Regions from separate parts of the Bradyrhizobium sp. B097 genome, predicted to be linked through region 2. Evidence: predicted binding sites of a transcription regulator. Region 2 holds the regulator's gene; each other region holds the start of a gene.
The links. Region 2 encodes PhoB, which activates phosphate uptake and scavenging genes when phosphate is short. Its sites were predicted from a motif close to TGTCATNNANCTGTCAT; they were not measured.
Positions count from the first base shown of each region.

Region 1 (7,870 bases), 670 kb from region 2:
TCGCGCTCGAGATCGCGGCGGCCTATCGCTTCACCGCCGTCAGCCCGAATCCGGCGCCCTGGCCGAAAGCCTCGGTGACGCTGATTCCGCCGCCGATGACGATCGACATCGAAGTCCGCGAGCTGCCATCGCGCATCCTGCATCTCGGTGAGGAAGCCGAGCGGCTGCCATACATTTCATCCGCCAGCGCGGCGTCCATCAGCACATTACAATCGGTATCCCAATGACCACACACATCACGACGGCCAGCATCGGGCAAAGGGCCATGGATCAAGTGCAAATGCGCAGCTTGCGCGACGTCATCGCGGTGTTGATCGAGCAGCGCAGCATCGTGACGGCGGCCGGTGCGACCTTCGCCGCACATCTGCTCGACCTCGCGATCATGCAGCTCAGGCTCAACGTCAACGATATTTCGGCGGAGGAATTGTCCGGCCTGTCCGACTATGTCGGCGCGGAGTTCAACAGGGACAAGCCCTCGCATTGATCGCGCGAAGTGGGCATCGGTTCGCGTGAAGAAAACGCGTCAAGACAAGAATCCAGAGCTTCGATTCTGATTCAACCGAAGCTCTAATCCTGCGTCGCCACCAGCGCCTTCATCGTGGCGCCGGCGGCAAGCGCGGCGTCGTTCGGATCGATCTCGATCTGCAGGCCGCGCTGGCCGCCATTGACGAACACGGTGACATGGGTGAGCGCGGTCTCGTCGATCGCGGTCGGCACTTTCTTTTTCTGGCCGAACGGGCTGATGCCGCCGACATGGTAGCCGGTCAGCCGCTCGGCATCGGCCGGGCGCATCATCCTGGCCGACTTGCCGCCGAGGGCTGCGGCAAGCTTCTTCATGCTGACCTCGCAGTCGGACGGCACCACGGCGCAGACCGGCTTGCCGTCGACCTCCGCCATCAGCGTCTTGAGCATGCGGTTCGGGTCGACCCCGAGCGCCTCCGCCGCCTGCAGCCCGATGCTCTCGGCGCTGGAATCGTAGACATAGGTGTGGAGCTTGAAGGCAATGCCTAGCTTGCGCAGCGCAATCGTCGCTTGTGTTGAATTGGGCATGGTCCGGGCCGGTTGATACGGCCGAATGATCGCCGCAATGGGCCCGGCGATCAATCGGCCGTACGGTCAGCCCAAGGCGGCGCCAACATTAAATTCCCGCCAGTCCGGAACGGCCGGGTGCAGCATGGAATTTTCAGGGGATATCAAAGGCTTGTCGCCCCTCTAAAAGGCGCAAACGACCCCCTTCTTGCTTGCGCAGCCGACCCGCTTCCTTTATCCGGTAGGCGCCTTGCGTGCGCGCGGCCGGGCGCCGCGGTTTGGGCTGGGCATATCATGCATGGTCGCTGTGGGCGGACGCGTTTTCGCCGCGATCATGGTCTCTGAAACACCTGAAGGGAACATCTTCGCAATGGCCAATGTTGTCGTCGTCGGCGCCCAATGGGGTGACGAGGGGAAGGGCAAGATCGTCGACTGGCTGTCGGAACAGGCCGACATCGTCGTGCGCTTCCAGGGCGGCCACAATGCCGGCCATACGCTCGTGATCAATGGCGAGACCTACAAGCTGGCGCTGCTGCCCTCCGGCGTGCTGCGCCCGAACAAGCTCGCGGTGATCGGCAATGGCGTGGTGTTCGATCCGCAGGCCTTCCTCGACGAGGTCGCCAAGCTGAGGGGGCAGGGCGTTGCGGTCGGACCGGACAATCTGCGGATCGCCGAGAACGTCACGCTGATCCTGCCGCTGCATCGCGAGCTCGACTCGCTGCGCGAATCCTCCAACGCCGTCACCTCGATCGGCACCACCCGCCGCGGCATCGGCCCGGCCTATGAGGACAAGGTCGGCCGCCGGGCCATCCGCCTGATGGATCTCGCCGATCTCGATACCCTGCCGCACAAGATCGAACGCCTGCTGGCGCACCACAATGCGCTGCGCCGCGGCAACAATCTGGAGGAGATCGACGGCAAGGGCATCCTCGCCGAACTGACGGCGTTCGCGCCGAAACTGCTGCCGTATGCCGAGACGGTGTGGCGGCTGCTGGATATCAAGCGCCGCGAGGGCAAGCGCATCCTGTTCGAGGGCGCGCAGGGCGCGCTGCTCGACGTCGACCACGGCACCTATCCCTATGTGACGTCGTCCAACACGGTGGCGGCGCAGGCCGCAACCGGCACCGGCATGGGTCCGGGCGCAGTCGGCTATGTGCTGGGCATCTGCAAGGCCTACACCACCCGGGTCGGCCAGGGTCCGTTCCCGACCGAGCTGAACGACGAGATCGGCGAGGAAATCGGCCGCCGCGGCAAGGAATTTGGCGTCAACACCGGGCGCAAGCGCCGGGTCGGCTGGTTCGACGCGATGCTGGTGCGGCAGACCGTTCGTACCTGCGGAATTGCCGGGCTGGCGCTGACCAAGCTCGATATTCTCGACGGGTTCGACAGCATCAAGGTCTGCATCGGCTACAAGCTCGACGGCAAGGAAATCGACCACCTGCCGGCGGGCGAGGGCGCGCAGGCCCGCATCGAGCCGATCTATGAGACCATCGAGGGCTGGAAGCAGCCGACCGCCAATGCGCGGTCCTGGGCGGACCTGCCGGCCCAGGCCATCAAATATGTCCGCCGGGTCGAGGAGCTGGTGGGGTGCCCGGTCACCCTGCTTTCCACCAGTCCGGAACGTGAAGATACTATTCTGGTACAGAATCCGTTCGAGGCTTAACGGGATATTACCTATATCCCACCAATTGTGTGGAAATGGCTGACTACTACCCGCTGATCGCCCGTGCCATCGCCGGACTGGACCCCAACGCCCCCGGCGAAGCCCGCCGTGCGCTGTATGCGCGGGCGCGGACGGCGTTGATCCAGCAACTCCGCGGCGTGCAGCCGCCGCTCTCCGAATCCGAGATCACCCGCGAGCGGCTGTCGCTGGAAGAGGCGGTGCGCAAGGTCGAGTCCGAGGCCGCGCAGCGCGCCCGCGAGGCCTCGCGCCCCGGCGGCGGGGCGGCCCGCAGCAGCGACCCGCTGCGCCGGGCCAATCCCCGTCCGCCCGAGGACAATGCCGCGCGCCCGCGGCCGCCGGCCGAAACCCGCCCGCCGCGCAATTTGCGCCCCGATGCGCCGCCGCCGGCCCCGCCGCGGCCGCAGAACCCGCAGGTTGCTGCCGGCACCGATACCCGGCCGGCGCCGCCGCGCCGTGGCCCCGAAGGCGCGCCGCCCCCGACGCCGCCGGCCGCCCCGGGTGTGCGCGGCTTCCGCGACATTACCGCCGACGCCGACGATCTCGGGCGTGCTGCGGCGCAAGCCAGCCGCAACGCGCGCAAGACCTACGCCAACGTGCCGTCGCCCTCGCCGGAATTCGACCGGCTCGAGCCGAGCCTCGAAAACCGCGGCGGCGATCCCGAGGCGCCGTATTCCTACGACGAGTCGATCGAGGAGGCGGAGCGCTACGCCCCGCAGCCGCCCCAGGCGCCGCCGCCGCCACGCGCGCGGGTCAGCAATGCCGAGCGCGAGCCGAAGCGGCCGCGTGTCGGTTCGATGTTCCCGTTCAAGACCGCGATCGCGATCGGCATCCTGCTGATCCTGGTCGGCACCGGCTTTCTGTTCCACCAGCAGGCCGCCACCCTCGTCAGCAGCCTGTTCAAATCCTCGGCCCCCGTCGAGGCGCCGAAGGACGCCGCGGCGACGCCTTCGAGCAAGAAGATCACCGACCGCGTCGGCCAGCCGTCGTCGTCCGGCGAGCCGGTCGCTCCGGTGGCGCAGCGCGTGGTGCTCTATGACGAGGACCCGTCGGATCCGAAGGGCAAGCAATATGTCGGTTCGGTGGTCTGGCGCACCGAGCAGGTCAAGGGCTCGGGCAACCAGAAGCCCGACATCGCCGTGCGCGCCGACATCGACATCCCCGATCGCAAGTTCAAGATGACGATGTCGTTCCGCCGCAACACGGATTCATCGCTGCCGGCGAGCCATACCGCGGAATTGACCTTCATCCTGCCGCAGGACTTCGCCAATGGCGGCGTCGGCAACGTGCCGGGCATCCTGATGAAGTCCAACGAGCAGGCGCGCGGCACGCCGCTGGCCGGGCTCGCGGTCAAGGTCACCGACGGCTTCTTCCTGGTTGGGCTCTCCAACGTCGACGCCGACCGCTCGCGGAATTTGCAGCTCTTGAAGGAGCGCTCCTGGTTCGACGTGCCGCTGGTCTACACCAACCAGCGCCGCGCCATCATCGCGATCGAAAAGGGCGCCCCCGGCGAGCGTGCCTTCAACGACGCCTTCGCGGCGTGGGGTGAGTAACAGCTTCAGCGCTCACCTCGTATTCACGCTCTCATCGCCCGGCTGAGTCCGGGCGATTCCGTATCGCAGCGAAGTCCGGCTGTTGCAGCGCATCGACGCGATGATCCCGGAACATTACCGGGCGCTTTCGATTTTCCCTAGAACCGTCGCGTGACTGCGTTACACTCGCCTGATGTCGGGCAGGGGCACGCCATGAAACGCTATCTGATCTTCGCAGCCATCGGGCCGTTCATCGGCGGCTTCCTGCTGCTGCTCATGACCACCTATCAGTCCGGCTACTGGACCGAGACCAATGGCGGCGAAGTGGCGAAGCTGCTCGTCGTGTTCGTGAAGTCGCTGCAGTACAATTATCTGTTCGGCATCGTGCCGTCGCTGATGTTTGGCGCAATCGACGACATCCTGATGCACATGCGGCGGATCACGCCGACGGTGCGGATGCTGATCGTAGGTCTCGTGGCGTTCGTCGGCGCGGCGCTGACTTACGCCTCGCACGGCTCCGAAAGCGGCGCCGTGCAGTTCATCCTCTATGGGCTGGTCGGCTTCATCCCGGGCGTGATCACATCCTGGCTGGCGCACAAATATGCCGAAGAGCAGCACGTGCCGGCGACGCCGGCATCCCAGCATTAGGGCGTGTACGCATTGCATTTCGGAAAGCAGAAGTCGCCGGCTTTGACGCGATCGGCGATTTCTGACCGTCGGCGCAATGAGCGCATCGTCGCCGGACAGGAAGCCGTGTCTAACGCACGGCCGCGGCCGCTCGCGCTATTATAGTAATCTTGTCAATATATTAGGCGCCCGGCTGCAAATCGCGCGCATCGTCTTTCATGGAACTGTCACATGGGCGTCATGCAAACATAGTCCCAATGTCACATGGCCGCTTTTGTCCTCCCGCGGCCGTGAGGGCGATCCATGAGCGATGTAGCGTTACCTGGTTCGATCGAGCCTGCGCGTAGCGGCGGGCCCGATCTCGAGAAAGGCTTTCATCCTCTCACCGGCATCATCTATCTCGGCGTGATCGGCGCCGCGCTGCTGTTCGTGGCCTACAGCATCTACGCGGATGTCGGCGCGACGGGAGCGGGCAAGACTTCCTATCTCGCGTTCCTGCTGCTGTTCGTCGCGCTGCTGATCTCGCTCGGCTTCGAATTCGTCAACGGCTTTCACGACACGGCGAACGCCGTCGCGACCGTGATCTACACGCGTTCGATGCCGGCTCACATTGCCGTCGTCTGGTCGGGGCTCTTCAATCTGATCGGTGTCCTGCTCTCCAGCGGCGCCGTTGCCTTCGGCATCGTCTCGCTGTTGCCGGTCGAATTGATCCTTCAGGTCGGCAGCAGCGCCGGCTTCGCGATGGTGTTCGCGCTGCTGATCGCCGCCATCATCTGGAACGTGGGCACCTGGTACTTTGGATTGCCCGCCTCGAGCTCGCACACCCTGATCGGATCGATCATGGGCGTCGGTATCGCGAATGCCCTGATGCACGGAAGGGAAGGGACGTCCGGTGTGGATTGGTCGCAGGCCGTCAACACCGGCAAGGCGCTGCTGCTGTCGCCGCTGTTCGGATTTGCGCTCGCTGCCATCCTGCTCTATGGGCTGAAAACCGCGCTGTTGCGCGCAACACCGGCGCTGTTCGGCGAGCCGAAAGGCGATCAGCCGCCGCCGTGGTGGATCCGCGGCATCCTGATCCTGACCTGCACAATGGTCAGCTTCTTTCACGGGTCGAACGACGGTCAAAAAGGCATGGGTCTCATCATGCTTATCTTGATCGGCGTGGTCCCGACCGCTTACGCACTCAACCGCGCGATGCCTGCTAGCCAGATCGATGCATTCACCGCGAATTCGGCGGCGGCGAGCAAGGTGATCGAGGATAAGGGGGCCGATCGCAAGGTGACGGGCAATCCGCGTCCGGCGGTGACGAACTACATCGCGCTTCGACAACTCACTGACGCTACCTATCCGTCACTCGCCGTTCTCGTCAGCGAAATCCGCGACCAGGTCATTCAGTACGGTTCGCTGGCGAAATTCCCGGCCGAGACCGTCGGCAACACGCGTAACGACATGTATCTGGTATCGGAGGCGCTGCGCTCGCTCATGAAGAGCAGCGACAGTGGGCTGAACGATGCTGATGTCGCGACGCTCAATCGCTACAAGGGCTCGCTGGATGCCGCGACCAAATTCATTCCGTCCTGGGTGAAGATTGCGGTCGCCATCGCGCTCGGCCTCGGTACGATGGTTGGCTGGAAGCGGATCGTCGTGACGGTGGGTGAAAAGATCGGCAAGACCCATCTGACCTACGCGCAGGGTGCCTGCGCCGAGATCACGGCGGCGGCGACCATCGCCGCGGCGGACGGATACGGCCTGCCGGTGTCGACGACGCATGTGCTGTCGTCCGGCATCGCAGGCACCATGACCGCAAACGGGTCCGGCCTGCAATGGTCGACCATCCGCAACATCGCCATGGCCTGGGTTCTGACCCTGCCGGTGGCGATGCTGATCTCGGGCATTCTCTACTTCGTGTTCGCGCATTTGTTCTAGCCGGAGCAGCAAGGCAATCGGATGCACGAGATCTGCATCCGGGTTCGGGGAAAGGAATTTCGAGTGGCAGATGCAAGCTTCAGCCTTCTGACGGGCAACGATATCGAAACCCGCCTGGTCCGGGCCGGTGGCATTATTTTTCGCGAGGGTGAGGAGGCCAACGAGCTGTTCGTGATCAAGAGCGGCTATGTGCGCATTCAGGTCGGCAACAAGACCATGGCGGACTTGCCGGCCGACACGATCTTTGGCGAAATGGCGTTGATCGACAATGAGCCGAGGAGTGCGACCGCCACGGCGCTCACGGATGTCGAGCTCGTCCCGGTCTCGGAAAAGCAGTTCCTCTTCCTCGTGAGCCAGACGCCGCATTTTGCCCTGAAGGTGATGAGGACGCTGGCCCAGCGGCTCAGAACCATGAACAAGGGCGTGTTCTAGAGCCTGATGAAGTTAGGTTAAGCCGGCGACCGCAAGGACACTGCGCTCCCTCTCCCGCTTGCGGGGGAGGGCTGGGGTGGGGGTATTGCCACGAATCCCATCGCGGAGAGAGCCCCCACCCGCCGCGCTCCGGACGACGCTTCGCGTCGCTCGTCGCGCGTCGGCCTCCCCCGCAAGCGGGAGAGGCGAAACGAGTCTGCGGCTCGGGCTGATTCAACCAAAAATCATCGTGCTCCAGCGAGGCGAACATCGAACGCAAAAGCGGCGGACGTTTCAGCCCGCCGCCGGCGTGATGCAAAAGGCCGCACGTTGAAATGCTCAGGTGCCGTTGGCGCGGCAGCGGCCGCCCGGGCCGAGATACCAGCCGCGCGGACAGGCATGCATCCACGGCCGCGCGTAGTTGCGGCGGCAGCCGCCATAGGGACCGCGATGCCAGCCGCCGCCGCAGCCGCCGGCGACCGCGATGACATCGGAATTCTGGGTGGGTGTAACCGGTGCGAGCGGCATGGCGCCGGCGCTGCCGATCGTCGCAAGAAGGAAGGCGGCCGCAATCAATCTGGTCATGAGTGTCGTCCTCTGCTGATGCCAAAAGTCATTCGTTGATCTCTTCAAAAATCCGTGGCGCACTTATTCGGATCATGCC
Region 1 covers NZ_CP152412.1:1,541,036-1,548,905, forward strand. The annotation lists gene AAFG07_RS07030 (cytochrome P450) at 1-227, shown strand, start outside; gene AAFG07_RS07035 (hypothetical protein) at 266-484, shown strand; gene ybaK (Cys-tRNA(Pro) deacylase) at 568-1,050, opposite strand; gene AAFG07_RS07045 (adenylosuccinate synthase) at 1,400-2,692, shown strand; gene AAFG07_RS07050 (hypothetical protein) at 2,728-4,263, shown strand; gene AAFG07_RS07055 (DUF5413 family protein) at 4,456-4,890, shown strand; gene AAFG07_RS07060 (inorganic phosphate transporter) at 5,173-6,795, shown strand; gene AAFG07_RS07065 (cyclic nucleotide-binding domain-containing protein) at 6,817-7,227, shown strand; gene AAFG07_RS07070 (hypothetical protein) at 7,546-7,791, opposite strand.
Region 1: the regulator PhoB is predicted to act here: its motif matches at 5,095-5,111, upstream of AAFG07_RS07060 (inorganic phosphate transporter).

Region 2 (7,870 bases):
ACGGCCGCGGACTCTTGCGCCAGAGTCACGCCATATTGTAGCGTTTGGCCTGTCGGGTACGACATCTCGTGCGGCAGTACTGGACCCTCTAAGTAGCCTTCGTGTCTCGTGTAAACGTTCGGGCGCAACACCGTGCCCGGCGAGGGCTAAGGGATTCTGGCCGCAGGGATATTTGTCCAGATTGGCTCGCAGCGCCGCTCCGATGAGTGGCCGGCGCCATGCGAAAGGAAGAATGTGATGACTGTATTGACCTGGTCCGACGATCGCGTCGAGCAGCTGAAGAAGCTCTGGGAATCCGGCCTCTCGGCCAGCCAGATCGCGGCGGAACTTGGCAATGTGACGCGAAACGCCGTGATCGGCAAAGTACATCGGCTCGGCCTCTCCGGCCGCGCCAAGGCCCCCTCCACGGCTGCGCCGCGGCAGCGTAAGGCCCGCCCCGCCCAGCACATGATGCGGGTGGCGCGCCCGGTCTCGCGCGGCAACACCGCGCTCGCACATGCCTTCGAGGTCGAGATGGAGCCCGATCCGATCTCCTTCGACAACGTTGTGCCGATGAGCCAGCGGCTGTCGCTGCTCGAGCTCAACGAGGCCACCTGCCATTGGCCGGTCGGCGATCCCTCGAGCCCGGAATTCTTCTTCTGCGGCGGCAAGGCGCTCGCCGGCCTGCCCTATTGCGCGCATCACTCGCGCGTCGCCTATCAGCCCGCCGCCGATCGCCGCCGGCCGTCGGCGAAGCCACAGATCAAGTAGCACTCGGGAAACTGCCTGGACTGCAAAAACAAATCCCCGCGAAAGCGGGGATTTTTTTGTGGCCCGTAGCCCGGATGCAGCGAAGCGAAATCCGGGGCGGTGCTTGAAGCGGAGAATGAAGTCCCGGATTACGCTTCGCTCCATCCGGGCTACGCCTACATCACCGGCGTCGTCCCGGCGAAAGCCGGGACCCATAACCACGAATGGGTGTTGTTAGAAAGTCGTCTGGCCACTTGCCCATCGCGCCGGCCGCGGCGTATGGGTCCCGGCTCCCGTGCGCAATTGCGCACTAGGCCGGGACGACACGCTGTTGCGGCTCGTGAATGCCGCGACGTCGGCTACGGCTGCGGTTCGGCCTTTGCGAAGCGGTCGTCGAGCGCGTAGCCGGCGCCGCGCACGGTGCGGATCGGATCCTGCTCGCGGCCCGGATTGAGCAGCTTGCGCAGGCGGCCGATATGCACGTCGACGGTACGCTCATCGATATAGATATCGCGACCCCAGACGCTGTCGAGCAGCTGCTCGCGGCTGAACACGCGGCCGGGATGCTCGAGGAAGAATTCGAGCAGCCGATACTCGGTCGGACCGAGATCGATCGGACGTCCCGAGCGCGCCACGCGGCGCTTCTCGCGGTCGAGCTCGATGTCGCCATAGGTCAGCACGGTCGCCAGCCGCTCCGGACTCGCGCGGCGCAGCAGGCCCTTTACCCGTGCCAGCAGTTCCGGCACCGAGAACGGCTTGACGATGTAGTCGTCGGCGCCGGTGGCAAGCCCGCGCACGCGCTCGCTCTCCTCGCCGCGCGCGGTCAGCATGATGATCGGAAGCTGCTTGGTCTCGGGCCGCGCCCGCAGGCGACGGCACAGCTCGATGCCGGACAGGCCCGGCAGCATCCAGTCCAGTACCACGAGGTCGGGAACGCGCTCCTTCAGGCGGGTGTCGGCATCGTCGCCGCGCCCGACCGTTTCGACATCGTAGCCTTCCGCATCGAGGTTGTAGCGCAACAGTGTCGTCAGCGCTTCCTCGTCTTCGACTACCAGAATGCGTGCGCTCATCGGTTTAAGTTCTCTCTCTGTGGTGATCCGTTGCCCAGACGCAAACCGAAACGCTTACTTTCCTGAGCACAATCCCCGCGGAAACGACTTGTCGTGAAGACAATCCGGCTCCGCGCCTGCGGATCATGTCCTAGGTACCCGGCACCGTGGTGGCAAAGTTGGTCATGTCGCCCTTCGGACGCTTGTCGGTGATCTGCTGGCCCTCGATCATGTAGAACACGGTCTCGGCGATATTGGTGGCGTGATCGCCGATCCGCTCGATGTTCTTGGCGCAGAACATCAGATGGATGCAGAACGAGATGTTGCGCGGATCCTCCATCATGTAGGTCAGCAGCTCGCGGAACAGCGAGGTGCAGATCGCATCGACCTCCTCGTCGCCCTTCCAGACGTTCATCGCCGCCGGCAGGTCGTGCGCGGCATAGGCGTCGAGCACCGACTTGACCTGCGACAGCACGAGGTCGGTCATGTGCTCCAGACCGCGGATCAGCTTCAGCGGCTGGAAATCGCTTTCCAGCGCAGCGACGCGCTTGCCCATGTTCTTGGCGAGGTCGCCGATCCGCTCAAGGTCGGTGGCGACGCGCATCGCGCTGACGATTTCGCGCAGGTCGATTGCCATCGGCTGGCGGCGGGCGATCGTCAGCACCGCGCGCTCTTCGATGACGCGCTGCAGATTGTCGATTTCGATGTCGGCGGCGACCACGCGCTTGCCGAGCGCGACGTCGCGACGGATCAGCGCGTCGACCGACTCGGTGATCATCCGCTCGACGAGGCCGCCCATCTCGGCGACCAGGCGAGTCAACTCCTGCAGGTCGCTGTCGAATGCCTTGGCGGTATGTTCAGAAGCCATCGCTTGTCTCCCTCATGATCCCGGGGATCATGATTTGGTGTCCTCAGTTTCGCACGATCCGATCGAAAAACCGGTGCCCACTTTTGCGGACCATGCGCTAGCCGAACCGGCCGGTGATGTAGTCCTGGGTGCGTCGATCGCTCGGTGAGGTGAAGATCTTGTTGGTGTCGTCGAACTCGATCAGCTCGCCGAGATACATGAAGGCGGTCTTGTCGGAGACGCGCGCCGCCTGCTGCATATTGTGGGTGACGATCGCGATCGTGTAGTCCTCTGAGAGTTCCTGGATCAGCTCCTCGACCTTGGCGGTCGAGATCGGATCGAGCGCCGAGCACGGCTCGTCGAACAGGATCACCTCGGGCCGCACCGCCACGGTGCGCGCGATGCACAGGCGCTGCTGCTGGCCGCCGGAGAGCGACAGGCCGGAGGCGTTCAGCTTGTCCTTGACCTCGTTCCACAGCGCGCCGCCGCGCAGCGCCTTCTCGACCCGATCGTCCATCTCGGACTTCGAGATCTTCTCGTAGAGGCGGATGCCGAAGGCGATGTTCTCGTAGATCGTCATCGGGAACGGCGTCGGCTTCTGGAACACCATACCGACCCGCGCGCGGAGCAGATTGAGGTCGAGCTTGGGATCGAGAATGTTGGTCTGGTCCAACATCAGCTGGCCGACCGCGCGCTGGCCCGGATAGAGATCGTACATCCGGTTGAAGATGCGCAGCAGGGTCGACTTGCCGCAGCCCGACGGGCCGATGAACGCCGTGACGCGGTTGGTGCCCAGCGTCAGGTTGATGTTCTTCAGCGCGTGGTGCTCGCCGTAATAGAAGTTGAGGTTGCGCACCGTGACTTTCGGCGGCGCTTCCGGCAGCGGCACCTGGGGAACGTGGCTCGCGACGGTCGTAGAGACGGAAAGCTCGGTCATTTTGCGGCCCTTTCGGCACCAAGGATGCGCGCGCCGATATTCAGCGCGAGCACAGTGAAGGTGATGAGCAGCGCACCGCTCCACGCCAGCTCTTTCCAGTAGGCGTAGGGGCTCTGCACGAAATTGTTGATGGTCACCGGCAAGTTGGCCATCGTCTTGGTCAGATCCAGGCTGAAGAACTGGTTCGACAGCGCGGTGAACAGCAGCGGCGCGGTCTCGCCGGCGACACGGGCGGTCGCCAGCAGCACGCCGGTGATCAAGCCGCTACGCGCAGCACGATAAGCGATCCGCTTGATCACCAGCGAACGCGGCAGGCCGAGCGCGGAAGCCGCCTCGCGCAGCGGATTGGGCACCAGCAGCAGCATGTCCTCGGTGGTGCGCAGCACGACCGGGATCACGATCACGGCGAGCGCGAGACTGCCCGCGATCGCCGAGAAGCCGCGCATCGGCACCACCACCGCGCCATAAATGAACAGGCCGATGATGATCGAAGGCGCGCTGAGCAGGATGTCGTTGATGAAGCGGATCACCGAGGTGAGCTTGTCGTGCTTGCCGTATTCGGCGAGGTAGGTGCCAGCGAACAGGCCGAGCGGCGCGCCGATGCCGACGCCGATCACCGTCATGATGACCGAGCCGACGATGGCATTGAGCAGGCCGCCCTCGGTCGAGCCCGGCGGCGGCGTGTTCTGGGTGAACAGCTGCACGCTGAGGCCGGCAAGGCCGTTATAGACCAGCGTGAACAGGATCAGCGCCAGCCAGGTGACGCCGAACAGCGCCGCGCCGACACAGAGTGCGCGAATGACGATGTCGCTGCGGCGGCGGGATTTGTAGATCGGGTTCATGGCGCTATTTCCCCGCTTTCGTTTCAAGCCGCATCAGCATCAGCCGGGCGCCGGCGAGCACGAAGAAGGTCAGCACGAACAGCAGGAGGCCGAGCAGGATCAGGCCGGACTGGTGCAGGCCGTCGCTCTCGGCGAATTCGGAGGCGATCGCCGCCGAGATCGTGGTGCCCGGCGCGAAGATCGACGACGAGATGCGGAACGAGTTGCCGATGATGAAGGTCACCGCCATCGTCTCGCCGAGTGCGCGGCCGAGCGCCAACATGATGCCGCCGATCACGCCGACCCGAGTGTAGGGGATCACGACGCTGCGGACGACTTCCCAGGTGGTGCAGCCCATGCCGTAGGCGGCCTCTTTCAGCACCGGCGGCACGGTCTTGAACACGTCGACCGAGATCGCGGTAATGAAGGGCAGCACCATGATGGCGAGGATCAGCGCGGCGTTGAACAGGCTGAGATAGGACGGCGGACCTGCGAACACCGCACCCAGCACCGGAACGCCCTCGAATATCCTGATCATGAAGGGCTGGAACGTGTTGGCCAGGAACGGGCCCAGCACGAAGAAGCCCCACATGCCGTAGATGATCGAGGGAATGCCGGCGAGCAGCTCGATGGCGATGCCGATCGGGCGGCGCAGCATTTGCGGGCAGAGTTCGGTGAGGAAGATGGCGATGCCGATGCCGACCGGAATGGCGACCATCATCGCGATGACCGAGGTGATCAGCGTGCCGTAGATCGGGCCGAGCGCGCCGAGCACCGGCGGATCGGCCGAGGGCGCCCAGCGCTGCGTCCAGAGGAAGGCGAAGCCGTATTCCTTCATCGCCGGCCAGGCGCCGGCGATCAGCGACAGGATGATGCCGCCGAGGATCAACAGGACCGAAATCGCCGAGATACGGGTGATCCAATAGAAGGTGAGATCACCAAGCTTGAAGGCGCTGAGGGCCTTGGCGCGATCGTAAGGTCCCGCGGCTTCCATCACATCGCTCTGAACAGCCATGTCTGCCACGCCAATCCCCTCATTACTATGTGAAAGCTACGCAAACCGCTACGCCCCGAAGCGATCTTCACTGACGCATTTGGCCGGGCGTCGTTCCGGCTTGCGCCACCCGGGGCGCGAACCCGGGCCCCGCCCCGCGTTTCTTGCCGCGGTGATGGAGCCCGGATCTTGGTCACTTGACCTGTGCCGCCCTTGAGAGGCGGCACAGGTGGTGTTCAAAGCGTCGGACTTAGCTCTTGATGTCCGAGGACCAGGTCTTCTCGATCAGCTTGACGACCGATTCCGGCATCGGGATGTAGTCGAGCTCTTCGGCCGCCTTGCCACCCTTCTCGAAGGCGTACTTGAAGAACTTGAGCGCTTCCTGCGAGGCCGCCTTGTCGGTCGAGTCCTTGTGCATCAGGATGAAGGTCGCCGCGGTGATCGGCCAGGAGGCTTCGCCCGGCTGGTCGGTCAGGATCACGTAGTAACCGGGGGCCTTGGACCAATCGGCGTTCGACGCAGCGGCCTGAAAGGCGGCGACGGTCGGCTGCACGGTCTTGCCGGCCTTGTTGACCAGCGCGGTGTAGGTCAGCTTGTTCTGCTTGGCATAGGCGTATTCGACATAGCCGATCGCGTTCTTGGTCTGGCCGATGTTGCCGGCAACGCCCTCGTTGCCCTTGGCGCCGACGCCGACCGGCCACTCGACCGCGGTGCCGGAACCGACCTTGGACTTCCAGTCGGCGTTCGACTTGGAGAGATAGTCGGTGAAGTTGAAGGTGGTGCCCGAACCGTCCGAACGGCGCACGACGGTGATCGCGTCGGCCGGCAGGGTCAGCTTCGGATTGAGCTTGGCGATCGCCGCGTCATTCCACTTGGTGATCTTGCCGAGATAGATGTCGCCGAGCACTTCGCCGGAGAGCACGAGATCACCCGGCTTGATGCCCTCGACGTTCACGACCGGAACGATCGCGCCCATCACCATCGGCCACTGGACGAGGCCGTCCTTCTCAAGTTGCTCGGCCTTGAGCGGCGCGTCGGTCGCACCGAAGGTCACGGTCTTGGCCTGGATCTGCTTGATGCCGGCGCCGGAACCGATCGACTGATAGTTCAGGCCATTGCCGGTGTCCTTCTTGTAGGCGTCAGCCCACTTCGAATAGATCGGGAACGGAAACGTCGCGCCTGCGCCGGTAATATCGGCAGCGAAGGCCGACGTCGAAGCGGCGACCATGCCGGCAACGACGATTGCTTTGATGAAATTCATGGGGTGGTCTCCATCTTGTGAGCGAAGCGCCAATTGCGCCCGATCGCGCCCACACCGGTCCATCTAGGAGCGGTCGGTGCTGCTTTTACGAAGGTTGGATGACAGTTGGATGACAGTGCTAAGCGACTGAAAATGCTTAGCTTTGGCTCGGTAACGGGGTCTTCGGCCGGGGAAAACAGGCGGTAAAAGTCGCGCCATTCTTCGGCACGCTCTCGATCAGAAGACGCCCGCGATGACGGTTAAGAATATGTTTCACCAGCGATAATCCGAGGCCGGTTCCGCCCTGGTTACGGCTGTCGCCGACGTCCACCCGGTAGAACCGCTCGGTCAGCCGCGGCAGGTGCTCCGGGGCGATGCCGGGGCCGAAATCCCGTACCATGACACGGATTTCGGGGCTCCCCTCGCCCGATGCGCCCGAAACGGCCTGATTGAGCGACACTATGACGCGGCCGCCCGAGGCGCCGTATTTGAGGGCGTTCTCGATCAGGTTCTCGAACAGGCGGAGCAGTTCCTCGCGGTCGCCGGCAATCGTGACCGGGGTCGGTGGCAGGTCGACGTCGATCTCGACCTGGCGCTCGCTGGCCAGCGCCTCGAGCCCGTCGGCCACCTGGCGGATGATCGGCACGATATCGATCGACGCCTCGGGCCGCACATGGGCCGACAGTTCGACCCGCGACAGTGACAGCAGGTCGTCGATCAGCCGCGCCATGCGGGTGGCCTGGGTGTGCATGATGCCGAGGAAGCGCTCGCGCGCCCGCGCGTCCTCGCGCGCCGGGCCCTGCAGCGTGTCGATGAAGCCGGACAAGGCGGCGAGCGGCGTGCGCAGCTCATGGCTGGCATTGGCGACGAAATCGGCGCGCATCTCCTCGACCCGGCGCAGCGGCGTCAAATCGTGGAAGGTCATCAGCATGCATTTCTCGGTGCCACCGAACTGGGTCGGCACCGGCACCGGCGTGATCACCAGCTCCATCCAGCGATCAACCGGAACGTGGTCGGAGTAGGTGGCGCGGCGCGGCTCGGTGGTCGCGATCGCCTCGCGCAACGCGGTGATAATCTCCGGCGAACGCAGGGCAAATTGCGCCAGCTCGTTCTTGCGCAGCGCCGGCGCCAGCTGGGCCGCGGCGGTGTTGAGATGGATGACGCGGCCGGCGCGGTCGAGCAGTACGGCCGGGTCCGGCATGCCGGCGACGACCGCGCTGACGGCGGTCGCCTCGACCGGATTGCCGTGGCGG
Region 2 covers NZ_CP152412.1:872,026-879,895, reverse strand. The annotation lists gene AAFG07_RS04050 (GcrA family cell cycle regulator) at 238-750, shown strand; gene phoB (phosphate regulon transcriptional regulator PhoB) at 1,089-1,799, opposite strand; gene phoU (phosphate signaling complex protein PhoU) at 1,930-2,646, opposite strand; gene pstB (phosphate ABC transporter ATP-binding protein PstB) at 2,744-3,562, opposite strand; gene pstA (phosphate ABC transporter permease PstA) at 3,559-4,404, opposite strand; gene pstC (phosphate ABC transporter permease subunit PstC) at 4,409-5,398, opposite strand; gene pstS (phosphate ABC transporter substrate-binding protein PstS) at 5,628-6,638, opposite strand; gene AAFG07_RS04015 (ATP-binding protein) at 6,775-7,870, opposite strand, start outside.

Region 3 (7,870 bases), 1.5 Mb from region 2:
GAGGCGGCTGGCCAGCACCGGCTGCGGCTGAAGGTGCTGCCGCAATTCGCGTCGGCCTGGCTGATCCCGCGGCTGTCCTCGTTCCTCACCCAGCATTCCGGGATCGATCTCGCGATCGAGACCTCGAACCGCAATGTCGATTTCGACACCGAGACATTCGATGCCGGCATCAGCTTCGGCCCCGACAAGCCCGAAGGCGTCGTCGCAAATCGCCTGATGGAGGTGAGGACCGTTCCGGTCGGTGCGCCGGCGCTGGCGCGGCGGTTGAAGCTGCGCACCGCAGGCGACCTCGGCCGCGCCGCCCTGATCCATGTGACGACATTCCCCGCAGCCTGGCCACTCTGGTTCAGGCATGCCGGCGAGCCTGTGCCGTTCGCCACGCGCGCGATCTCGGTCGACAGCTTTGTGGCCGCGCTGCAGGCTGCCGAACGCGGCGCGGGCGTCGCGCTCGCGCTCGAACCCTTCATCGCCGAAAGTGAGCGCCGCGGTACGATCCGCCGGCTCTTGCCGGTCGGTCATGTCACCGGTAGCTATTGGCTGGTTCATCCGCCGGGCGCGCAGCGCAATCGCGCGCTGCAGACATTCAAGAAATGGCTGTTGGCCGAGCTCGCGAAGCCCGATTAGCGCTTCGGTTCTGATTCAATCAGCACCGAAGCTCTCTTATTTTGACGCGTTTTCTTCACGCGAACCGGTGTCCACTTCGCTCGAAAACGCTCTCGCTCGCAACGGCCAGCTGCCGATGATTCGGAAGCGAGAAGCTGGATCCGCTTGCTTGAACAGCGCGACGCGGTCGATCGCCAGCCGCGCAAGCTCGATCGCCGCGAACCGCTCACGCAGCCGCGCCACGATCGGGCCCCGCCGCTCGTCGCTCAATCGCCCGGTCAGCGTCATGTGGAAGCGGAATTCCTCCATGACGTAAGGGTAGCCCCAGCGGTCGAGATAGTCGCGCTGGCGCTCCGTGAGCCGCTCGGGCTTGCGCCGCGTGCGATCGTCCGGCGTCAGCGGCGCACGGAAGATGTCGAATTCGGTGACGCAATCGGCGGCGAGCTGTTGCAGATCATCGGAGCGGCTCGCCGGGATCACGGCGATGAAGCCGCTGATGGCATCGACAACAGGTTCGATCATCGGAATGCGCCGCGCGCGGCCGGCGAACGCAGCGCAGGCGTCGAGGAGCTCGGACTCGTTCCTGTCGTCAGCGAGCGAGGTCGGCGCCTTCAGCGTGGCGTGGAAGCCGTATTTGCGCGGATCCTCCGTCACCTCGCGCCAGTCGGGCGCAACGCCATTGGGAAACGGCAGGTCGTCGCCTGACACGGCATCGTAGCCGAGCAGAGCCGAACCGAAGCGGTGCAGGGCGCTGTCGGGTGACGGCGCATAGTAGATCGCGTAGCGCGGAGTGTTGGCCATGGCGGCAGAATAAGTCCTGACTATGCTGCCGCAACCGTTTTGCGCGGCGCGAGCGAATGAACGAGGCAGCCCGGGTCCGCGAGATGCACCAACCGTCCGGCCGCGATCACGGCGACGATGCGTGGCCGCAACGGCACCTTGTCGTCGACGACGATGATGTCGGCGCGGCGGCCGGCGGCGAGCACGCCGCGATCGGCGAGCCCTGCCGCGCGTGCCGGCGCCGATGCGATCAGGTCCCAGGCCTTGGCGAGCGGCAGGATGCCATCGGCGGCGAGGCGGAACGCCGCGAGCAGCTGCGCCGGATAATAATAGTCCGACGCCAGCACCGAGCAGAGGCCCTGTGCGATCATGTCGGATGCCTTGGTCCAGCCGGTGTGGCTGCCGCCGCGCACCACATTGGGCGCGCCGAACACGATGAAGTCGCCGGCAGCGGCGGCGTCGCGCGCGGTCTCCTCATTGACGGGGAATTCGGCGATCGTGGCACCGAGCGCGCGAAACTCCTGGCGCATCGCCGGGGTGTTGTCGTCATGCGAGAGCATGCGGATGTTTGCCGCACGTGCAGCGGCAGCCAGCCGCGCGATCGACGCCGGCACCTCGGGACGGCGCGCCACGATCCGATCGAGCATGTCGTTGACGGCTTCGAGCGAGAGCCCGGTGCGTTCGGCCAGCTGGTTGCGCTTCTTCGGCTTGACGTTGCTGTGGTCGTTGAAGGCGAACAGGTCGATGCGGCCTTCGGTGAGCCATTTAATGATCTCGGCTTCGGCTTCGAGATTGTGGGTCTCGTGACGCAGGTGGAAGCGCGTATCGGCGGCGAGTTGCGGCCGCAGCGCCTCGATCGCATCGAGCAGCTTGCGCGCGTTCTCCGCGCTGCGCAGGCCGGGCTCCCACGACCAGGTCGTGCCATGGAACACGGTGGTGATGCCGTTGGCGATCGCCTGCCGGTCGCTGTCAACAAGCGCCACGTCGGTCGGGAAGTCGACGCCGGGGCGCGGCATCATCTGCCGCTCGAACGCATCGCCGTGCAGATCGATGATACCGGGCAGCACCAGCAGGCCGCCGGCATTGATGTGGAGCGCGGCGCGGCTCTGTTCGGCGTCGAGCGCGCCGATGTCGCGGCCTGAGGTCCGCAGCGAGGTCTCGATCAGGGCACCGTCAACCAGCGCGCGTCCGCCCTCGATGAAAATGTCCGTCACGACACGGTGCTCCGTTATTGATTCTGTGATTGGGATACGGCCTCGGCCTCATACTTGTCGAGAAATTCCTCGACCGCGAGCGTGCGAAAGTCGGGCAGCACACGACGAAGTGTTTCGTGATCCCAGTCCCACCACGCGAGTGCTGTCAGGCGATCCGCTGCTGTCTCGGAGAAACGCCGTTTCACCGGCCGCGCCGGATTACCGGCAACGATGGTGTAGGCCGGCACATCCTTGGTCACGATCGCGCCTGCAGCGACGACAGCGCCGGTTCCGACGTTCCGGCCCGGCAACAGGATCGCACCGTGACCGATCCAGACGTCATGGCCGATATGCACGTGATGCGCACGTCGCCAGTTGAAGAAGTCGGTGTCGTCGCTCTCGCCGGGAAAATAGGCGCTGGCGCGGTAGGTGAAATGTGCCTGGGTCGCGCGATGCATCGGGTGGTTGCCGGGATTGATGCGGGTCATCGCCGCGATCGAGCAGAACTTGCCGATCGAGGTGTAGGTGATCTGGCTGTCGTTCACGACGTAGGAATAGTCATCCATGCTGACTTCAAGCAGGATCGTGCGCGCGCCGACCTCGGTATATTTGCCGAGCTTGCTCTCGCGCACCGACGCAGTCGGGTCGATCGTCGGCACAACCGAGAGTGTTTTTCCGACCATCAGGGCCTCCGCAAATCTTGTAAATCTTTGGGCTTCCGGGGGATGCGGGCTCGTCATCGGGACGCTTGATGACAACATCATGACGTTGCGATGACGGCAAGGGAGCGGCAAGGGATGGGTGTGGACGATCGCCGCACTGCAACGTCACGTCACATAACTGTTAAACACCGGGGATAGCGATGGCTCAACGCGGCGCGGTTGGAGCATTACATGCTGGTGGTGGAAGGTTTGACGTGCCGGTTCGGCACAAAAGCCGCAGTCGACAATGCGTCTTTTTCGATCGCGCCGGGCAGCTTTGTCGGCGTGATCGGCCGCTCCGGTGCTGGCAAGTCGACCTTGCTGCGGATGATCAACCGTCTCGCCGATCCGACCTCCGGCCGTATCCTGTTCGAAGGTACCGATGTGACCGCGCTGCGCGGCAAGGCGCTGCGGCAGTGGCGGGCGCGCTCGGCGATGATCTTCCAGCAATTCAATCTCGTCGGCCGCCTCGACGTGCTGACCAACGTGCTGATGGGCCGGCTTGCCCAGATCCCGTCCTGGCGCTCGCTGGCGCAGGTCTGGCCTGAGCAGGACAGGGCGCTTGCACTGTCCGCGCTCGAGCAGTTCGACATCGCCCAGCTCGCGGCGCAGCGCGCCGATCAGCTCTCCGGCGGCCAGCAGCAGCGGGTCGCGATTGCCCGCGCGCTGGTGCAGGAGCCAGACATCATCCTTGCCGACGAGCCGATCGCTTCGCTCGATCCGCGCAACACCAAGATCGTGATGGATGCGCTGCTGCGCATCAACAAGCATTTCGGCATCACGGTGCTCTGTAACCTGCACTCGCTCGACCTCGCGCGAAGCTATTGCGACCGCCTGATCGGCATGGCGGCGGGGCGCGTGGTGTTCGACGGCGCCCCCGCAGCGCTGACCGACCATATTGCCCGCGAGCTCTACGACCTCGAGGCCAATGACGTCATGGGCGCGGCCCCGATGCCCGCGCCCGATGGCGCAACTGCTCCGGCGCTCGGCACCGCTGCCGCGGCCTGAGCGTCGCATTATCGAAAATCAGGGCAACCGGGCATTTCGTCCGGCCAACAGGCGTAACTACCAAAGAGGGGTAACATGATCACTCGTCGCATCATTCTGGCCGGCGCCGCCGCGCTGGCATTCGCTGGCTCGGCTTCGGCCGAGGACTGGAAGGCCAAGTATCCGGAGATCACCTTCGCGGTGATCCCCGCCGAAAACGGCTCCGGCGTCACCGAGCGCTACGGTCCGCTCACCGAATATCTGTCGAAGGAACTCGGCATCAAGGTGAACCTGCGCGTCGCCAACGACTACGCAGCCGTCATCGAGGGCCAGCGCGCCGGTAACATCCAGATCGGCTACTACGGCCCGGCGTCGTTCGCCCGCGCCCGCCTCACCGGCGTCAAGACCGACGCGTTCGTGATCGACGTCAACGCCGATGGCTCGAAGGGCTATTATTCGGTGTTCTACGTGCTCGCCAAGAGCCCGTACCAGAAGGTCGAAGACCTCAAGGGCAAGAATATCGGCCTGGTAGATCCCAACTCGACCTCCGGCAACAACATGCCGCGTTTCAAGCTGAACCAGATGGGGATCGATCCGGAGACCTATTTCTCCAAGGTCGTCTTCACCGGCAGCCATGAGAACGCCGTGCTGGCGCTGGCGCAGGGCACCGTCGACGTCGCCGCCAACTGGTGGAATGCCGACGACGATTCCAACCTGACCCGCATGCTCGCCAAGAACATGGTGAAGTCGAGCGACGGTACGCCGCTGAAGAAGGAGGACTTCCGCATCATCGTGAAGTCCGACCTGATCATCAACTCGCCCTACGCCTATCTCGAGAGCCTTCCCGACGACATGAAGGCGAAGATCAAGCAGGCCTTCCTCGACATGCCGAAGAAGGATCCGGAAGCCTTCAAGAAGCTGTCCGACGGCAAGAACCTGCCGTGGCAGCCGGTCACCAACGCCGACTACGACAAGACCATCGAACTGATCAAGTTCGTCGACGCCCTGCGCAAGAAGGGCTCCTGATCGCACGTCGCCGCTGAACGGGGCCGGGTTCGACAACCCGGCCCTTTTCGTTCATCCCTCGAGCAGACCGGCCCGCATCGATGGCGACCGCCATTTCCATCCTTCCAGCACAGCAACTGGCGACGCTGAACGATGCCTATCGCAAGGCGGTCGCGCGCAAGCGGCTGAAGGCGACGGTGGCAGCCGCGGTGTTCTGCGCGGCGCTGTTTATCGCAGCGCTCGGCGCCGATGTGAACCTGCACACGTTCTTCACCTATTTCGGCAACTTCGTCAGCTATTTCGACCGCATCCTGACGCTGGATTCCGGTGCGCGGGTCTGGACCGATCCGGTGGAATGGTTCTGGGGCCTGAAGAAATGGCTGCGGCTGCTCGGTGAGACCCTGCTGATCAGCTATGTCGGCACCCTGACCGGTGCTGTGCTCGCCTTTGCGCTGAATTTCTTTGCCGCCCAGAACACCTCGCCGGGACCATGGGTGCGCTTCATCATCCGTCGCCTGCTCGAATTCGCCCGCACCGTGCCCGGCATCGTGTTCGCGCTGATCTTCGTGATCGCATTCGGCCTCGGGCCGATGGCCGGCGTGCTGGCGATCGCGATCCACACCACCGGGGCGCTCGGCAAGCTGTTCGCCGAGATTGTCGAGAATGCCGACATGAAGCCGGTCGAGGGCATCCGCTCCACCGGCGCCAGCTGGCTGTCCTGCATGCGCTTTGCCATCCTGCCGCAGGTCTCGGCGGGCTACGCCAGCTACGCGCTGCTGCGCTTCGAGATCAATGTCCGCGAAGCCTCGGTGATGGGCTTTGTCGGCGCCGGCGGCATCGGCCAGGAGCTCGTGGTCGCGATCCGCAAGTTCTACTATTCCGACGTCAGCGCGATCCTCGTCACCATCATCGTCACCGTCTTCATCATCGACATCTCGACCGGCTGGCTGCGCGCCCGGCTGTTCGGCAAGGAGAGCCGCTGATGAGCCAGCTGCCGAAGCCGGACACCGCGGACCTGCGTGCGAAATACCCCGGCGTGTTCGAACGCCCCGCGTCGGCGCGGCTGGCGATGCCGGCCACGATCGTGGCGGCGCTCGCGATCTTCGTCTACGGCCTGGTCGATCTCGACTTCTCGCCGGCGAAGCTGATCTCAGGGATGAGCCAGCTCGGCTGGATCACCATGATGATGATTCCGCCGAATCCCGGCGCGTCGTTCCCGCTCTATATGCAGGCGCTCTGCGAGACGCTGTCGATCGCGCTGCTCGGCACCACGCTTGCGGCACTCTTTGCGTTGCCGGTCAGCTTGCTGGCGGCGCGCAACATCATCCCCTCGAATCTGATCCGCTTTCCGGTGCGCCGCTTCCTGGATTCGATCCGCGGCGTCGATACGCTGATCTGGGCGCTGGTCTGGATCAACGTCGTCGGCCTCGGACCGTTCGCCGGCGTGCTGGCGATCATGGTCTCCGACTTCGGTGCGTTCGGAAAGCTGTTCTCCGAGGCGATCGAGGCCGCGGACCGCAAGCAGGTCGAGGGCATCCGCGCCTCCGGCGGCAACGCGCTGCATGAAATCCGCTTCGGACTGTTGCCGCAGGTGCTGCCTGTGATCGCAGGCCAAGTGCTCTACTTCATCGAGTCGAACACCCGTTCGGCCACCATCATCGGCATCGTCGGCGCCGGCGGCATCGGGCTGCAACTCGCCGAGCAGATCCGTGTATTGGAATGGCAGAAGGTGTCGTTCCTGATCCTGATGATCCTGATCGCGGTCGCCGCGATCGATTTCATCTCGAGCAAGCTGCGCTTTGCCATCATCGGCCAACGGGCGGTGGTGTAGGAGGTCACCTCGCCCCGCGCTTGCGGGGAGAGGTCGGATTGCGCTCGGCGATGCGAAGCAATCCGGGTGAGGGGTGTGTCCCCGTATTCACATCTGTCGGATTCGCGGAGGCAGCCCCTCACCCCAACCCTCTCCCCGCAAGAGCGGGGCGAGGGAGCAGAGAGATCAGCTATTCTCGACCAGGAACTCCACACGCTCGGCGGCGAAGCGCGAGCGCTTGGTCACCAGCGGGCGGTCCAGCATATCGACATCGGTCGCGTCGACCACGAGCACCGGCCGGCCCAGCGGCAGATCGAGCCGCGCGGCGTCGGTCGCATCGGCAATCGCCGCGGTGATCCGGGTCGAGGCGCGGTGGTAATCCTTCACGCCGTAGTGCCCGAGCAGCTTCGTCATCGAGCGAACGTCGGCGAACACGCTGCCGGCATCGGGAAACCGCTCGGCCGACAGCCAGGTGGTGGACACGCAGATCGGCGTCCGGTCGGCGAGCCGCACCGCCTCGATCCGGATCAGCGGCGCGCCGATCTTCAAACCCAGCTCGCGCGCGATCTCGCGATTGGCGACGTCGCTGCCTGCATCGATCAGCTGACCCCGCGGCTCGTGGCCGCCGGCGCCGACGATCTCGGAGAATCGCGTGCGCGAACGCAGCGGATAGGCGAGGCGCTGGGCTTCGACATAGGTGCCGCTGCCGCGCTCGGCGCGCACCAGGCCGCGCTCCGCCAATGCGGCGAGCGCTCGCCGCACCGTGTGACGGTTGACCCGGTAAGTCTCGG
Region 3 covers NZ_CP152412.1:2,342,963-2,350,832, forward strand. The annotation lists gene AAFG07_RS10850 (LysR substrate-binding domain-containing protein) at 1-624, shown strand, start outside; gene AAFG07_RS10855 (DUF1045 domain-containing protein) at 661-1,404, opposite strand; gene AAFG07_RS10860 (alpha-D-ribose 1-methylphosphonate 5-triphosphate diphosphatase) at 1,425-2,597, opposite strand; gene AAFG07_RS10865 (chloramphenicol acetyltransferase) at 2,612-3,259, opposite strand; gene phnC (phosphonate ABC transporter ATP-binding protein) at 3,470-4,285, shown strand; gene phnD (phosphonate ABC transporter substrate-binding protein) at 4,361-5,290, shown strand; gene phnE (phosphonate ABC transporter, permease protein PhnE) at 5,371-6,252, shown strand; gene phnE (phosphonate ABC transporter, permease protein PhnE) at 6,252-7,100, shown strand; gene phnF (phosphonate metabolism transcriptional regulator PhnF) at 7,266-7,870, opposite strand, start outside.
Region 3: the regulator PhoB is predicted to act here: its motif matches at 3,328-3,344, upstream of phnC (phosphonate ABC transporter ATP-binding protein).

Region 4 (7,870 bases), 670 kb from region 2:
TAGAAAGGTTCTATAAGCCCGGAACTTGATGCAGCACACACAATCGGCGGCCGCAAGCCATCCAGGCCATCCCTTGGCCCGTGTCGATCGCCGGTGTTTAGTTACCCTTGCCGGGTATAACTGAGAATTGGGATCCTCCGCATGACCTCACTCGACAGCTTCAAATGCCGCAAGACCATGAAGGTCGGCGGCAAGTCCTACGTCTATTACAGCCTGCCCCAGGCAGAGAAGAACGGACTGAAGGGTATCTCGAAGCTGCCGTATTCGATGAAGGTTCTGCTCGAGAACCTGCTGCGCAATGAGGACGGCCGCACCGTCAAGAAGGAAGACATCGTTGCGGTGTCGAAGTGGCTGAAGAAGCGCCAGCTCGAGCACGAAATCGCGTTCCGCCCGGCGCGCGTGCTGATGCAGGATTTCACCGGCGTTCCGGCCGTGGTCGACCTCGCCGCGATGCGCAACGCGATGCAGAACCTCGGCGGCGACGCCGAGAAGATCAACCCGCTGGTGCCGGTCGATCTCGTCATCGACCACTCGGTGATCGTCAACTTCTTCGGTGACAACAAGGCGTTCGCGAAGAACGTCACCGAGGAATACAAGCAGAACCAGGAGCGCTACGAGTTCCTGAAGTGGGGCCAGAAGGCGTTCTCGAACTTCTCGGTGGTGCCGCCCGGCACCGGCATCTGCCACCAGGTCAATCTCGAATATCTCGCCCAGACGGTGTGGACCAAGAAGGAGAAGATGACGGTCGGTAAGAAGACCGGCACCTTCGAGGTCGCCTATCCCGACTCGCTGGTCGGCACCGACTCGCACACCACGATGGTCAACGGCCTTGCCGTGCTCGGCTGGGGCGTCGGCGGCATCGAGGCGGAAGCCTGCATGCTCGGCCAGCCGCTGTCGATGCTGCTGCCGGAAGTGGTCGGCTTCAAGCTCAAGGGCCAGCTCAAGGAAGGCGTCACCGCGACCGACCTCGTGCTGACCGTCACCCAGATGCTGCGCAAGCTCGGCGTGGTCGGCAAGTTCGTCGAATTCTTCGGCCCGGGCCTCGATTTCCTGTCGGTCGCGGACAAGGCGACCATCGGCAACATGGCGCCCGAATACGGCGCGACCTGCGGCTTCTTCCCGGTCGACGCCGCGACCATCGATTACCTGAAGACCTCGGGCCGCAAGGCCGATCGCGTCAAGCTGGTGCAGGCCTATGCCAAGGCGCAGGGTCTGTTCCGCACCGCCAAGTCGACTGACCCGGTGTTCACCACCACGTTGACGCTCGACCTCGCCGACGTGGTGCCGTCGATGGCCGGACCGAAGCGCCCCGAAGGCCGCATCGCGCTGCCGGCGGTGTCGACCGGCTTCGCCACCGCGCTGGTCAACGAGTACAAGAAGCCCGATGGCGAGACGAAGCGCTTTGCGGTCGAGGGCCGCAACTTCGATCTCGGCCATGGCGACGTCGTGATCGCCGCGATCACCTCCTGCACCAACACCTCGAACCCGAGCGTGCTGATCGGCGCCGGCCTGTTGGCGCGCAAGGCGGCCGCCAAGGGCCTGAAGGCCAAGCCGTGGGTGAAGACCTCGCTCGCGCCGGGCAGCCAGGTGGTGGCGGAATATCTCGCCAATTCCGGCCTGCAGGCCGATCTCGACAAGGTCGGTTTCAACCTGGTCGGCTTCGGCTGCACCACCTGCATCGGCAACTCGGGCCCGCTGCCGGAGGATATCTCGAAGTCGATCAACGACAACGGCATCGTCGCCGCCGCCGTGCTGTCGGGTAACCGCAACTTCGAAGGCCGCGTCTCGCCCGACGTGCAGGCGAACTACCTCGCCTCGCCGCCGCTGGTGGTCGCGCATGCGCTCGCCGGCACCGTGACCAAGGATCTCGCGGTCGAGCCGATCGGCATCGGCAAGGACGGCAAGCCGGTGTTCCTCAAGGACATCTGGCCGACCACCAAGGAGATCAACGCCTTCATGAAGAAGTACGTCACCGCGACGATCTTCAAGAAGAAGTACGCCGACGTGTTCAAGGGCGACACCAACTGGCGCAAGATCAAGACCACGGAAAGCGAGACCTATCGCTGGAACATGGGCTCGACCTATGTGCAGAACCCGCCTTACTTCGAAGGCATGAAGAAGCAGCCGGACCCGGTCGTCGACGTGGTCGACGCGCGGATCCTCGCGATGTTCGGCGACAAGATCACCACCGACCACATCTCGCCGGCCGGTTCGATCAAGCTGACCTCGCCCGCCGGCAAGTTCCTCAGCGAGCACCAGGTGCGCCCCGCCGACTTCAACCAGTACGGCACGCGGCGCGGCAACCATGAAGTGATGATGCGCGGCACTTTCGCCAACATCCGCATCAAGAACTTCATGCTGAAGGGCGCCGACGGCAATATTCCGGAAGGCGGTCTGACCAAGCACTGGCCCGACGGCGCGCAGATGTCGATCTACGACGCCGCGATGAAGTACCAGCAGGAGAACGTGCCGCTGGTGGTGTTCGCCGGCGCCGAATACGGCAACGGCTCGTCGCGCGACTGGGCCGCGAAGGGCACCCGCCTGCTCGGCGTGCGCGCGGTGATCTGCCAGAGCTTCGAGCGCATCCATCGCTCCAACCTGGTCGGCATGGGCGTGCTTCCGCTCACCTTCCAGGACGGCACCTCGTGGTCCTCGCTCGGCCTCAAGGGCGACGAGAAGGTCACGATCCGCGGGCTGCAGGGCGATTTGAAGCCGCGGCAGACGCTGACGGCCGAAATCGTCTCCGCCGACGGCGGCAAACGGGATGTCCCGCTGCTCTGCCGCATCGATACGCTGGACGAGCTCGACTACTATCGCAACGGCGGCATCCTGCATTACGTGCTGCGCAAGCTCGCGGCCTAGGCCCCTTGTTTGAGCATGATCTATCCGGAAAACCGCTTCACACTTTTCCGGATCATGCTCCAGCGCGGATTTGTGATCGGTGCCTCACTGCTTAGTGAGTAGCGGCTAAAAAGAAGGCGGCCTATGACAAGGCCGCCTTCGGGCGTTCTGGGGCACGCAAGTTCAAGGGACAACTTCATGCTCCGTACAATTACGGATAGAAATCATCACGACTGGTTCGCAGTATGACAGCGATGATGGCCTATAATTCTATCTCACGATGGTCCAGCGCCCTTGGTTTCTGCGCGATCGTCGCAATCATCCGCCCCGCTCACGCCGACCCGCGTGCTGTCGTCGAACTCTTCACCTCGCAGGGATGCTCGTCCTGTCCGCCTGCGGACAAGATCATCGGCGATCTCGCGAAGGACCCCAACGTCATCGCGCTGAGCATGCCGATCGACTATTGGGACTATCTCGGCTGGAAGGACACACTGGCGGATTCCCGTTTCAGCGCGCGCCAGAAAGCCTACTCGCACATGCGCGGCGATCGCGACGTCTACACGCCGCAGGCCGTGATCAACGGCTCCGCCCATGTGATCGGCAGCGACCGTGCCAGCATCGAGGATGCTATCAAGGACACCGAGAAGAGCGGCAGCGTGATGTCAGTGCCGGTGACGATGACGCTGACCGGCAAGCAGATCAACGTGTCGGTGGCCGCATCGAAATCGCCCGCGGTGTCGCGCGGCGAAGTCTGGATCTGCTCGATCTCGAAGTCGGTGCCGATCTCGATCGCGCGTGGCGAGAATCGCGGCCGCGAGATCACCTACCACAACGTGGTGCGCAATCTCCTGAAGGTCGGTGACTGGAACGGCTCGTCCGGGAGCTGGACTGTGCCGCTGGAGAACATCACGCGCGATGGCGTCGATGCCGCGGCCGTCTACGTCCAGGACGGCAACCGCGACAAGCCGGGCCCGATGCTCGGCGCCGCATTCACCTCGCTTCACTAGAGCCTTTCGGTTCTGATTGATCAGAACCGAAGCTCTAGATTCTTGTTTGACGCGTTTTCTTCGCGCGAACCGGTGTCCACTTCACTCGAAAACGCTCTAACGCTGCGCGGCTAGCTCCTGCTGGTCGCGTCGTTGGGCCGCACGCATGTAGTCGTGCGACTCCGTGCGGCGGCAAGCGTGCATCCAGTGATCTGCTGAGAGGGAAGTGTCGAGGCTTTGCGCGTCTTGATCGCGCGTCATCGAGTAGGGCCCCAAAACAAAAAGGACCAACTTTCGTTGGCCCAGTGTTTGGGATTTGATTCCCCTGCGAACAGGCCCGATCCCGACGGCCCCGGGGGGCTGGGGGCTGAGGAATCCGGAACCGAAAGGACCGGGCCAACGCAGGATTTTCTTTTCGCAGGGCAGCGGGGCGGGCGATGGGCGGAAGTGGGGCAGCAATATGATTCCTCTAACGTTCCCGTGACTCTTCGGTTTTCCGGACAATCGGTCGCGCCTGGCCGTGGTTAAGGGCTGGTTGCGTTGCGAATGGCCCCTTGCAGGCTCTGTCGCTTAGCGCAATCATGTCACTCTCGTGACGATCCCGAAGTGGGGGCACCGGCCTTCGGAACCCGATCGTCACCGGGATGACAGGAGGCGCTCGATGAGTTTGATCTCGGAGGATAGTGATCCGAGTGGGAATCGTGCCGCGGCGCGTCCCGCCGCCGCGACCCCTCAGCCCAACCGCGTGACATTCAATCGACTTGAGCTCAACCGCATTCTCAATCTCTACGGCCGCATGGTCGCCGATGGTGAGTGGCGCGATTATGCGATCGATTTCCTGAAGGACCGCGCCGTGTTCTCGGTGTTCCGGCGTGCATCCGAAATGCCGATCTACCGGATCGAGAAGGATCCCCGGCTGGCGCGCAAGCAGGGCATGTACAGCGTGATTTCGGCGACCGGCCTGATCCTGCGCCGCGGCCACGAACTCGAACGGGTGCTGTTCGTGATCGATCGCAAGCTGTCGCTGGTGTAGGCGCGGCAAATTCAACAGACCGTAGCCCGGATGGAGCGAAGCGAAATCCGGGGCCGCTGCTAGCGCGGATGAACTTGCCCCGGATTGCGCTGCGCTCCATCCGGGCTACGGATCCCATTTAATCCGTCGGCACCGTCGCCGCGCCCTCGCCGAGCGCGCGCTGCATCATCACGGTATCGAGCCAGCGCCCGAATTTCAGGCCGACATTCGGGTGCGTCCCGATCATCTGAAATCCGCAGCGGCGGTGCAGTCCGATCGAGCCGGCATTGGCCTGGTCCCCGATCACCGCGATCATCTGCCGGAAGCCGCGCGCGTCGCATTCGGCGATCAGGCGCTCCATCAGCCGGAGGCCGATGCCGCGGCGATGGACCGCAGGGTCCAGATAGACCGAGTTCTCGACGGTGAAGCGATAGGCCGGCCGCGGCCGGTAGGGGCCGGCATAGGCATAGCCGGCGACGCGGCCGTCGAGCACGGCAACGAAATAGGGGAAGCCGCCATCGATCAGCGCCCGGTAGCGGCGGGTCATCTCGGCAAGGTCGGGCGGGATCAGCTCGAACGTTGCGGTGCCGAAGCGCACCGCGTGCGCGTAGATCGCCGTGATCGAGGGCAGGTCCGCCTCGGCGGTGGGCCTGATTTCCGGATTGGATCCCGCGGGATTGGACATAGCACGACAGTATTTTGCCCGGCGCAAAAGAAAAGCCCCGGCCGCAAGGCCGGGGCTTGGATTGCAAGGCTTGGATCGATCGCCCGGCTCGAGGCGCTTAGTCGCGCTGGCCGAGCAGCTGCAGGAGCAATGTGAACAGGTTGATGAAGTTCAGGTAGAGCGACAGCGCACCAGTGATTGCCGCACGTTCTGCCATCACGCCACCCTGCGAGGCGTAGCCGTAGATGTAGTCGTTCTTCAGCCGCTGGGTGTCCCAGGCGGTGAGGCCCGCGAACACCAGCACGCCGACCACCGACACGATGAACTGCAGCGCCGAGCTCGCCAGGAACAGGTTGACCAGGCTCGCGATGATGATGCCGATCAAGCCCATGAACAGGAACGAGCCCATGCCGCTCATGTCACGCTTGGTGGTGTAGCCGTAGAGGCTCAGCGCACCGAACGTCGCCGCGGTGATGAAGAACACGCGCACGATCGAGGTGTGCGTGTACACCAGGAAGATCGACGACAGCGACAGGCCCATCAGCGCCGAGAACACCCAGAACAGCAGCTGGGCGGTCGCAGGCTGCAGGCGGTTGATGCCGGCCGAGATGACGAACACCATCGCCAGAGGGGCGAGGATGAACAGCCACTTCAGCGGGCTTACGAACATCGCGTAGCCGAACTGCGTCAGATAGGCGTTGCCAAACTTGGCGACGGCGGCGGACTGGTCGGTGGTCACCGCGCCCATATAGACGCCGAGCGCGGCCAAGCCGGTGATGGCGAGGCCAATGCTCATGTAGTTGTAGATGCGCAGCATGTAGGCGCGCAGACCGGCGTCGACGGCCGCAGCGTCAATGCGCCCGGCGGCCCGGCCGAAAGGAGAAGCGTAGTTGCGGTCTAGGTCCGACATGGTCGAATTCCCGTGGTTGGTCCCGGTGGAGCGCAAGGGATTTGCGGCGCCGGTTCTAAATCTATCTCAGATGGCTCGGTTTGCGGAACATTAATTGCGTGTCATTCAAACCGACTATCCGACCCGAGTGGTATGTGGGAAATTAACACATCCGACGCAAGCTTCCACGCGCGGCCGAATGTCGCTCTAGCCTAGCATTTATAGGCAAAACGGCGCTGCCGCCGCTACAAATTGTCACAAATTCCGCAACACCGAGGCCGGCTTCTGGTTCAGCGCGAGCAGCGTTCCGGCCAGCCCCAATCCGACGGTGACGACCAGCGCGGCGACCACGACCAGCGCGGCGCTGCCGGCCTGCCAGATGAAACTCAGCGTCATCAGCCGCGTCACGATCAGCCAGGCCGCGACCGAACCGGCGATCACCCCGAAGATTGCGGTTGCAAAACCGATCATCAGATACTCCAGCGCGTAGGCGCCGAGCAATCGCGCCCGCGTGGCGCCGAGCGTCTTGAGGATCACGGCGTCATAGACGCGGTGGCGGTGCCCGGCGGCGAGCGCGCCGCCCAGCACCAGGATCGCCGAGATCAGCGTCACGGCGCTGGCGCCGCGGATCGCCAGCACCAGATTGCTGACAACGGTGCCGACCGTCTCCAGCGCCTCGCGGACCCGGACGCTGGTCACCATCGGGAACGCGTCGGCGACCTGCTTGATGATGCGCGCATCATCGGGGGCGTCACTATGGGGTTCCGTCAGGGTCGCGACGTGGCTATGTGGGGCGCCCTTGAAGGCATTCGGCGAGAACACCAGCACGAAGTTGATGCCGAGGCCCTGCCAGTCGATGTTGCGCAGATTGGCGATCTTCGCCGGCACATCGCGGCCGAGCACGTTGACCACGATCTCGTCGCCGATCTTCAACGACAGGCCGTCGGCGATCTTCTTCTCCATCGAGACCAGCGGAGGTCCGCTGTAGTCCGGCCCCCACCATTCGCCCTCGACGATCTTCGAGCCCTTGGGAACTTCGCCGGTGTAGGTCAGGCCGCGGTCGCTTTGCAGCACCCATTCCGAATCGACCGACGGCTTGAGCTGGTCGGTCTTGACGCCGCGCGCGGCGACGATGCGCCCGCGCAGCATCGGCACGTCCTCGACGGTCGAGCCCGCCGCGATCTGCGCCAGGAAGGCGGCAAAGCGGTCGGCCTCGGTGGAGGGGATGTCGATGAAGAAGAACGACGGCGCCCGCTCCGGCAATGCGGCCAGGAATTGCCGGCGCAGATTGCCGTCGATCTGGGTGATGGTGACGAGCACCGCGAGGCCAAGGCCCAGCGACAGCACGACCGACGGCGTCAGCGCGCCCGGCCGGTGGATGTTGGCGATTGCGAGCCGCAGCATGGTCATGCGGCTGCGCGGCAGCCGGCGTGCCACCGCCATCAGGATCTCGGCGATCCCGCGCAGCAGCAGGAACA
Region 4 covers NZ_CP152412.1:198,894-206,763, forward strand. The annotation lists gene acnA (aconitate hydratase AcnA) at 142-2,862, shown strand; gene AAFG07_RS01000 (DUF1223 domain-containing protein) at 3,087-3,848, shown strand; gene AAFG07_RS01005 (DUF2794 domain-containing protein) at 4,489-4,860, shown strand; gene AAFG07_RS01010 (N-acetyltransferase family protein) at 4,979-5,524, opposite strand; gene AAFG07_RS01015 (Bax inhibitor-1/YccA family protein) at 5,622-6,413, opposite strand; gene AAFG07_RS01020 (ABC transporter permease) at 6,648-7,870, opposite strand, start outside.
Region 4: the regulator PhoB is predicted to act here: its motif matches at 4,409-4,425, upstream of AAFG07_RS01005 (DUF2794 domain-containing protein).